Regions from separate parts of the Streptomyces sp. CC0208 genome, predicted to be linked through region 3. Evidence: riboswitches for the same ligand, from Rfam matches in the RefSeq annotation. Region 3 holds a riboswitch; each other region holds the start of a gene.
The links. A riboswitch is a leader RNA that binds a small molecule or an ion and turns the genes downstream of it on or off. The one in region 3 is predicted to bind thiamine pyrophosphate.

Region 1: it holds a riboswitch for thiamine pyrophosphate, as region 3 does, so the genes downstream of both, D1369_RS11470 (thiamine ABC transporter substrate-binding protein) here and thiC (phosphomethylpyrimidine synthase ThiC) in region 3, are expected to answer to the same signal.
Region 2: it holds a riboswitch for thiamine pyrophosphate, as region 3 does, so the genes downstream of both, thiO (glycine oxidase ThiO) here and thiC (phosphomethylpyrimidine synthase ThiC) in region 3, are expected to answer to the same signal.

What each region holds. Positions count from the first base shown of each region.
Region 1 is NZ_CP031969.1:2,569,651-2,572,564, reverse strand. Features, by position in the region: gene D1369_RS11480 (hypothetical protein) at 1-158, shown strand, start outside; gene rlmN (23S rRNA (adenine(2503)-C(2))-methyltransferase RlmN) at 196-1,302, shown strand; TPP riboswitch at 1,330-1,437, shown strand; gene D1369_RS11470 (thiamine ABC transporter substrate-binding protein) at 1,434-2,510, shown strand; gene D1369_RS11465 (iron ABC transporter permease) at 2,486-2,914, shown strand, end outside.
Region 2 is NZ_CP031969.1:6,532,362-6,535,275, forward strand. Features, by position in the region: gene D1369_RS30025 (thiazole synthase) at 1-106, opposite strand, end outside; gene thiS (sulfur carrier protein ThiS) at 110-310, opposite strand; gene thiO (glycine oxidase ThiO) at 307-1,470, opposite strand; TPP riboswitch at 1,468-1,580, opposite strand; gene D1369_RS30040 (hypothetical protein) at 1,633-1,983, shown strand; gene D1369_RS30045 (FAD-dependent oxidoreductase) at 2,016-2,914, shown strand, end outside.
Region 3 is NZ_CP031969.1:4,509,034-4,511,947, reverse strand. Features, by position in the region: gene thiC (phosphomethylpyrimidine synthase ThiC) at 1-1,015, opposite strand, end outside; TPP riboswitch at 1,008-1,197, opposite strand; gene D1369_RS20670 (YibE/F family protein) at 1,485-2,914, shown strand, end outside.

The DNA.
Region 1 (2,914 bases), 1.9 Mb from region 3:
GCGCGCTCGCCCTCATCGGCGTCTACGCGGCGGTCAGCACCTACCGCGGCCTGGACCCCGCCCGCCGTCGAGGACAGGCACTCCCGGTCACCCTCACCTGCTTCTTCTTCGTGGCCATCGGCCTCGCGGTCGCGGCGCTGGGCGTGTGGATCCTCTGAACGCGGTTCGCGGATGATCTGCGACACTGGTACAGCCATGCCTAAGCCCGGAGAACTCACTTTCGTCGCCCCCCGCGGAGCCAAGAAGCCGCCGCGGCATCTCGCCGACCTCACGCCTGCCGAGCGCAAGGAGGTCGTGGCGGAGATCGGGGAGAAGCCGTTTCGTGCCAAGCAGCTCTCGCAGCACTACTTCGCGCGGTACGCGCACGACCCGGCGGAGTGGACGGACATCCCGGCCGGGGCGCGCGGCAAGCTCCAGGAGGCGCTGCTTCCGGAGCTCATGACCGTCGTACGGCATCTGTCGACCGACCAGGGGACCACGCGCAAGACGCTGTGGCGGCTGTTCGACGGGACGCTCGTGGAGTCGGTGCTGATGCGGTACCCGGACCGGGTGACCATGTGCATCAGCTCGCAGGCCGGGTGCGGGATGAACTGTCCCTTCTGTGCCACCGGGCAGGCGGGGCTGGATCGCAATCTGTCCACCGCTGAGATCGTCCACCAGATCGTGGACGGGATGCGGGCGCTGCGGGACGGGGAGGTGCCGGGCGGGCCCGCGCGGCTCTCCAACATCGTCTTCATGGGGATGGGTGAACCGCTCGCCAACTACAAGCGGGTGACGCAGTCCATTCGCGCGCTCACCGATCCCGCTCCTGATGGGCTCGGGCTCTCGCAGCGGGGCATCACCGTGTCGACCGTGGGCCTCGTGCCGGCCATTCACCGGTTCTCCGACGAGGGCTTCAAGTGCCGGCTCGCGATCTCCCTGCACGCCCCGGACGACGAGCTGCGCGACACCCTCGTCCCCGTGAACACCCGGTGGAAGGTGCGCGAGGTCCTCGACGCCGGGTTCGAGTACGTCGAGAAGAGCGGGCGTCGGCTGTCCATCGAATACGCGCTGATCCGGGACATCAACGACCAGGCGTGGCGGGGGGACCGACTCGGACGGCTACTCAAGGGCAAGCCCGTGCACGTCAACCTCATCCCGCTGAACCCGACCCCCGGGTCCAAGTGGACCGCCTCCCGGCCCGAGGACGAGAAGGCGTTCGTCGAGGCCATCGCCGCCCATGGTGTGGCGGTGACCATCCGGGACACCCGTGGACAGGAGATCGACGGGGCCTGTGGCCAGCTCGCGGCCACCGAGCGGTAGTCTGACGACCGTACGTACGTACATCTTCATATCCGACAGGGGAGCGCCACAGCGCTGAGAGTGCGGCAATCGGGCCGCAGACCCTCTGAACCTCGCCCAGGTCATTCTGGGTAGGAAGTTCGGTCATCACCGTGAACAACAAGAAGTTCTGTGCTGTCGTCGTCGGCCTGGGCCTGGTCACGCTGTCCGCGTGCGGCTCGTCGTCCGACGACTCCAAAAGCTCCGGCTCCAAGACCGTCACCCTCGTCAGCCACGACTCCTGGGCCGTCTCCAAGAGCGTCCTCGCCGACTTCGAGAAGAAGTCCGGCTACCAGGTCAAGGTCCTGGAGGACGGCGACGCCGGGCAGGCCGTCAACAAGGCCATCCTCACCAAGGACAACCCGCAGGGCGACGTCTTCTTCGGCGTCGACAACACCCTCCTCTCCCGCGCGCTCGACAACGGGCTCTTCCAGTCGTACGAGGCCAAGGGCGCCGACCGGATCAAGGCCGAGTACCGGGTCGACCAGGACAAGCACCGGGTGACGCCCATCGACAGCGGCGACATCTGCGTCAACTACGACAAGGCCTGGTTCGCCGAGCACAAGCTCCAGCCGCCGACGTCGTACGACGATCTGGTCAAGCCCGCCTACAAGAACCTCCTCGTCACCGAGAACGCCTCCATCTCCTCGCCGGGGCTCGGCTTCCTTCTCGGGAGCGCCGCGAAGTACGGCGACGACGGCTGGCAGGGCTACTGGAAGAAGCTCAAGGCCAACGGCGTCAAGGTCGTCGACGGCTGGGAGCAGGCCTACAACGAGGAGTTCTCCGGTTCCGCCGGCGGCAAGAAGGCCAAGGCCGACCGGCCGCTCGTCGTGTCGTACGCCTCCTCGCCGCCCGCCGAGGTGATCTACGCCGACCCCAAGCCGAAGACCGCGCCCACCGGGGTCGCGCAGGGCACCTGCTTCCGGCAGATCGAGTACGCCGGGCTGCTGAGCAACGCGAAAAACACCAAGGGCGGCAAGGCGTTCCTGGACTTCCTGCTCACCAAGGAGTTCCAGCAGGACATGCCGCTCAACATGTTCGTCTACCCGGTCGTGGACGGCGCCCCGGTGCCGGCCGAGTTCACCGAGTACGGTCCGCAGGCCAAGGATCCCGAGACCATGGACCCGGAGAAGATCGCCGACAACCGTGACGACTGGGTCAAGTCATGGACCTCGCTCGTACTGAAGTAAGGCCCCGCCAGGGCGTCAGGAACGCGGCGGCCCGGCTCGGGCTTGTGGCCGTGCCCGTCGCGTTCTTCGCCGTCTTCTTCGCCTATCCCGTCGCCGCGATCGTCACGCGCGGACTGAGGGCCGGCGGGACCTGGCAGCTCGGCAGGATCACCGATGTCCTCGCCCAGCCGGACATCCGGCACGTCCTGTGGTTCACCACCTGGCAGGCGCTCGTCTCCACCGCGCTCACGCTCCTGGTCGCACTCCCCGGCGCGTATGTTTTCGCGCGCTTCGACTTCCCCGGCAAGCAGGTCCTGCGGGCCGTGGTCACCGTCCCCTTCGTGCTGCCGACCGTCGTCGTCGGTACGGCCTTCCTGGCGCTCGTCGGAAGGGGCGGCCTCACGGACGACCTGTGGGGCGTACGG
Region 2 (2,914 bases), 2.0 Mb from region 3:
CGAGCAGCGCCCGCTCCAGCACGTCCAGGCTGGGCGCTCCGCCCGTGCCCATGATCAGCCGGGACGAGAAGGACGTACCGCCGATGACGAAGGGATCGTCGGCCATGGGTCAGCCTCCTTGGACGGCGGTGAGGACTTCCACGCGGTCTCCCTCGGCGAGGGACGTCGAGGGCCACTGAGCGCGCGGGACGACGGTCTCGTTGAGCGCGGCGGCCACCCCGGAGGGCGCCGGCGTCAGCGCCCGCACCACGGTGTCGAGAGCCGTGCCGGGAGCGAACTCCCGCGGCTCCCCGTTGACGGAGATGTTCATGCCGGCTGCTCCAGGAGTCCCGTGGCGGCGAATCGCCTCGGGGTGAACGGGCGCGCCACATCGGGGAGTTCACCCGTCGTCAGGACGTGCGCCATGGCGTCCCCGGTGATCGGCGTGAGCAGCACGCCATTGCGGTAGTGGCCGGTCGCGAGCACCAGCCCGGGCAGTTCCGTCGGGCCGAGCAGCGGGGCGTTGTCCGGGGAGCCCGGGCGCAGTCCCGCGCGGGTCTCCGTCAGCGGCAGCTCGGTGATGCCGGGGACCAGTTCGTGCGCGTCCCGCAACAACTCGTACACCCCGCCCGCGGTCACCGTCGTGTCCCAGCCCAGCTCCTCGCTGGTCGCGCCGATCACCAGCTCGCCGCTCTCGCGCGGCACCAGGTAGACGTGACTGCCGCGCACGATCGCCCGCACGGTACGGCTCAGGAAGGGCGCGTGGCGCGGCGGCACGGTCAGCCGCAGCACCTGCCCCTTGACGGGCCGTACGGGAGGCAGGAGGGCCTGCGGGACCCCTTCCAGGCGGCCGCCGAAGCTTCCGGCGGCGAGCACCACCTGGTCCGCGCCCAGTTCCTGGCCGTCCGTGGTGGCGACCCCGGCGGCCCGGTCCCCTGCGACCCGCAGACGCTGCGCCCACATGCGGTGGAACACCACGCCCGCCCGTTCGCACGCGGTCAGCAACGCGCGCGTGAGGCGGCGCGGGTCGATCTGGTGGTCACCGTCCACCCGCAGCCCGCCCCGCACCCCCGGCGCGAGCATCGGCTCCAGGCGCCGGCACTCCCGGCCGGACAGCCACTCCGACTCCAGCCCCGACTGCCGCTGGAGCGCGTGCAGTTCGCGAAGGTGCGCGCGGTCGTCGGCGTCCAGGGCGACGGCGAGGGTGCCGCAGCGGCGGTAGCCGAGGTCGTGTCCGGTCAGCTCGGTGAGTTCGGCCACGAAGGCGGGATAGCGGTGGGCGGAGGCGAGGTTCAGGCCCAGCAGGGTCTGCTCGCCGTAGTGCAGTTCGGTGACCGCGGCCAGCATCCCGGCGGCCACCTGGGCGGCCCCGCCGCCCGGTTCGGGGTCCACGACGGCCGTGGTGAGACCGCGTTGCGCGGCCCGCCAGGCCGTGACCAGGCCGATGATGCCGCCCCCGACGACGAGGACGTCTGACGTACGTGAGGACATGGGCGTCCAGCCCCTCCCTTCGCCGGCATGACCCGGATCAGGTTCGTACGGTCGGAGGCCGCCCAGCCTCCCTCTCAGCCCGGTACGTCCGGGCTCCCGCGAGTGCTCTACGTTGGCCACCCTAGCCCGTGTTCGTGTGCCTCTGTAAGGGAGCCCGCCGCCATGCCCCGCTCGCTCGACGGCCTTGTCCTCGCCCCGGTGGCCGATCAGGCCCCAGGTCAGGTCGGGACGCGGACCCGGTTCACCTACCACGAGCAGGACGGGGAGATCTGGGCCGAGTACGCGGGCGGTGACGTCGTCCGCGGACATCTCGTCGGCACGCGCGCGGGGGACCGGCTCGACTTCCGTTACGTGCAGCTCAAGCACGACGGAACGACCTCCTCCGGGCACTGCGTGTCGACGGTCGTGGAACTTCCCGACGGCCGGGTGCGGCTGGAGGAGACCTGGGAGTGGGAGTCGCAGCCGGGCCGCGGGACAAGCGTTGTGGAGCAGGTCACCGCGCACGACTCCTGACTGACTGATTGTCAGCTGGCTATGGTGATCAAATGAGCGAGCAGACGCAGGCGCAGCGGCGGGTGGTCGTGGTCGGCGCGGGCATGGCCGGGGTGCAGACCGCGGTCGCCCTGCGCGAGCAGGGCTTCAGCGGTACCGTCACGCTGATCGGCGCGGAGCACCATCAGCCGTACGACCGTCCGCCGCTCTCCAAGGCCGTGCTGCTGGGCAAGGCCGAGGGTTCCGCCTTCGACGTGGACTTCGAGGCGCTCGGCATCGAACTGCTGCTCGGCCGCGAGGTGTTGGGCGTACGCCCCGAGGCGCACGAGCTGGACACCGAGGACGGGCCCTTCCCGTACGACGTCCTGGTCCTCGCCACCGGCGCCGAACCGATCCGGCTGCCCGGCACGGAGGGCGTGCCCGGGGTGCATCTGCTGCGCACCCTGGACGACGCCGAGCGGCTGCGTCCCGTGCTCGCCCGGCAGCACGACGTCGTGGTCGTCGGCGCGGGCTGGATCGGCGCCGAGTTCGCCACCGCCGCGCGCGAGGCGGGCTGCGCGGTGACGGTCGTGGAAGCCGCCGAACGGCCGCTCGCGGGCGCACTGCCCGCCGAGGTGGCCGCGCCGATGACCTCCTGGTACGCCGACGCGGGTGCCGTGCTGCGCACGCACGCGCGCGTGGAGCGCGTCGAGCCCGGCGAGGTCGTCCTGGACGACGGCTCCCGGGTGGCCGCGGGCGCGGTCGTGGTCGGCATCGGCGCCCGGCCCGCCACGGCCTGGCTCGCCGGTTCGGGGATCGAACTCGGCGCCCACCGCGAGGTCGTCGCCGACGAGCGCCTGCGCACCTCCGTGCCGGACGTGTACGCGGTCGGCGACTGCGCCTCCTTCCCCTCGGGCAGGTACGGCGAGCGCCTGCTGGTCCACCACTGGGACAACGCCCTCCAGGGGCCGCG
Region 3 (2,914 bases):
GGAACGACTCCTTGTGGTGCGCGAGGCACCACGCCGCCATGATCGAGCCGCCGCGCGAGACGATGCCGGTCTTGCGGTTGGCCGTCAGCGGTACGTACGGCAGGCGCACGCCCGCGTGGACCGTCATGTAGTCCACGCCCTGCTCGGCCTGCTCGATGACCGTGTCCTTGTAGATCTCCCAGGTCAGCTCCTCGGCGCGGCCGTCGACCTTCTCCAGCGCCTGGTAGAGCGGCACCGTGCCGATGGGGACGGGGGAGTTGCGCAGCACCCACTCGCGGGTGGTGTGGATATTGCGGCCGGTGGAGAGGTCCATGACCGTGTCGGCGCCCCAGCGGGTCGCCCAGGTCATCTTCTCGACCTCCTCCTCGATGGAGGACGTCACCGCCGAGTTGCCGATGTTGGCGTTGACCTTCACCAGGAACCGCTTGCCGATGATCATCGGCTCGATCTCCGGGTGGTTGACGTTCGCCGGCAGCACCGCGCGCCCCGCCGCGATCTCCTCGCGGACCACCTCGGGAGAGACGTTCTCCCGGATGGCCACGTACTCCATCTCCGGTGTGATCTCACCGCGTCGGGCATAGGCGAGCTGGGTGACCGCCTTGCCGTCACGGCTGCGGCGCGGCTGGCGGGGCCGCCCCGGGAAGACCGCGTCGAGATTGCGGAGGCCGCCCCGTGGTGAGGTGTGCTTGATCCCGTCGTCCTCGGGGCGCACGGGACGGCCCGCGTACTCCTCGGTGTCCCCCCGGGCGATGATCCAGTTCTCCCGCAGCGGCACAAGGCCCCGGCGGACGTCCGTCTCGGTGAGCGGATCGGTGTACGGGCCCGAGGTGTCGTACAGCGTGACCGACTGCCCGTTGGTGAGGTGCACCTGACGGACCGGCACCCGCAGATCGGGGCGCGAGCCCTCGACGTACGCCTTGTGCCAGCCGATGGACTTCCCGGCCTCCGTGTCGAGCTGGTCGTTCTGCTCGTCGTTCTGCTCGGAGGCAGGCGTGCGCGCGTCCTTGATGGTCATGAGACCTACTCCCTACGCCGGCATTACCCGGTAACAGGTTCGGCGGTCGACGCAGCGGCTTCCGTCTGCCGACGTTTCGTGGGGAACGTCACTCGCTTGAGATGACGTTCCACGTGAAACATCGCTGGGACGGAGGTCAGCGCCCTCTCAGCCCGGTGCTCCGAGCTCCCGCGTGTACAAAGGTGGCTCCACGCTAGCGTCAATTCGGGCGCGGTGAACAGAGGGCCCCTTTCGTTCTTGCGATGATCGGGCGGTGACCACGACGCATCAGCCCCCGTACCCGCCCTCCGAGCCTCCGCGCCGGCCGGGTTCCGGAAACGGCCCTGGGCACGGCCCCGGCAGCGGTTCCCGTGGTGGCTTCGGAGACGGCGGGGCCGACGGGGCCGGCGGGGCCGGCGGCTGGCACGAGCGCGAGCGTGAGCACAGTGGCGGGCATGGCGGTGGTCATGGCTATGGCCACGGTCAGGGTGTGAGCCACGGTGTCCAAGGCGGTGGTGGTCCGGGTGGCGGCGGCGGTTTTGGTGATGGCGGGGGCCATGACGGTGACGGCTACGGCGGCGGCTCGGGTGACGGGCATGGCTCCGGAGACGGGCATGGTTCCGGTGACGGGCATGGTTCCGGTGACGGGCATGGTTCCGGTGACGGGCACGGGCACGGGCACGGACATGAGAGCGGGCCCGGCTCCGGCGGTGGGCACGGCCACTCGCACAGTCACAGCCACGGGCCGGCAACTCCCGTCTCCAAGCACCTGCGCAAGGTCATCGCGGCGATCCTCATCCCGTTCGGGGTAGCCGTGGTGGTGGGACTCGCGGTGCTGTGGCCCGGTGGCGCCCCCGCGCACGAACGCACCGGGGTCGGCTTCGACCGGCAGACCCAGCACGCGACGGTCAGCAAGGTCGTGAGCGTCAGCTGCAAGTCGGTGAACGCCTCGGGGGAGACCCCGACCGGGGACACCTCGACCGCCGAGGGCTCGTCCGCCGAGCAGCAGGCGAACGGCAGCTGCAAGAAGGCGACGATCCGGGTCGACACCGGCAAGGACAAGGGCCGCACCTTCACGGAGATCGTCCAGCCGGACCAGTCGCGGCAGTTGCACGAGGGCCAGAAGGTCGTGGTCGCGTACGAGCCCTCCGCGCCCAGGGACCTGCAGTACTCGGTCACCGACGTGGACCGCGGGTTCCCGATGGCGCTGCTCGCCGGCATCTTCGCGCTCGCCGTTGTGGTCGTCGGGCGAATGCGCGGTGTCATGGCGCTGATCGCGCTGGCCGTCAGCTTCCTGCTGCTGAACTTCTTCGTCCTGCCCGCGATCCTCCAGGGCTCGAACCCGCTGCTCGTGGCGGTGGTCGGATCGAGCGCCATCATGCTGATCGCCCTCTACATGTGCCACGGTCTGTCGGCCAGAACCTCCGTGGCGGTCCTCGGCACGCTGATCTCCCTGGTGCTGATCGGCGTCCTCGGCTCGTTGTTCATCAACTGGGCGGCGCTGACGGGGAACACGGATGACAACACCGGGCTCATCCACGGGCTGTTCCCGTCGATCGACATGAGCGGTCTGCTGCTGGCCGGCGTCATCATCGGCTCGCTCGGTGTCCTCGACGACGTGACCGTCACCCAGACCTCGGCGGTCTGGGAACTGCACGAGGCCAACCCGACGATGGGCTGGCGTGGGCTGTACCGCGCGGGCATCCGGATCGGCCGCGACCACATCGCGTCCGTCGTCAACACCCTCGTCCTCGCCTACGCCGGTGCCGCGCTGCCACTGCTGCTGCTCTTCTCCATCGCTCAGTCCAGCGTGGGGACCGTGGCCACCAGCGAGCTGGTGGCGGAGGAGATCGTGCGCACGCTGGTCGGCTCGATCGGCCTCGTCGCCTCGGTACCGGTCACCACGGTCCTCGCGGCCCT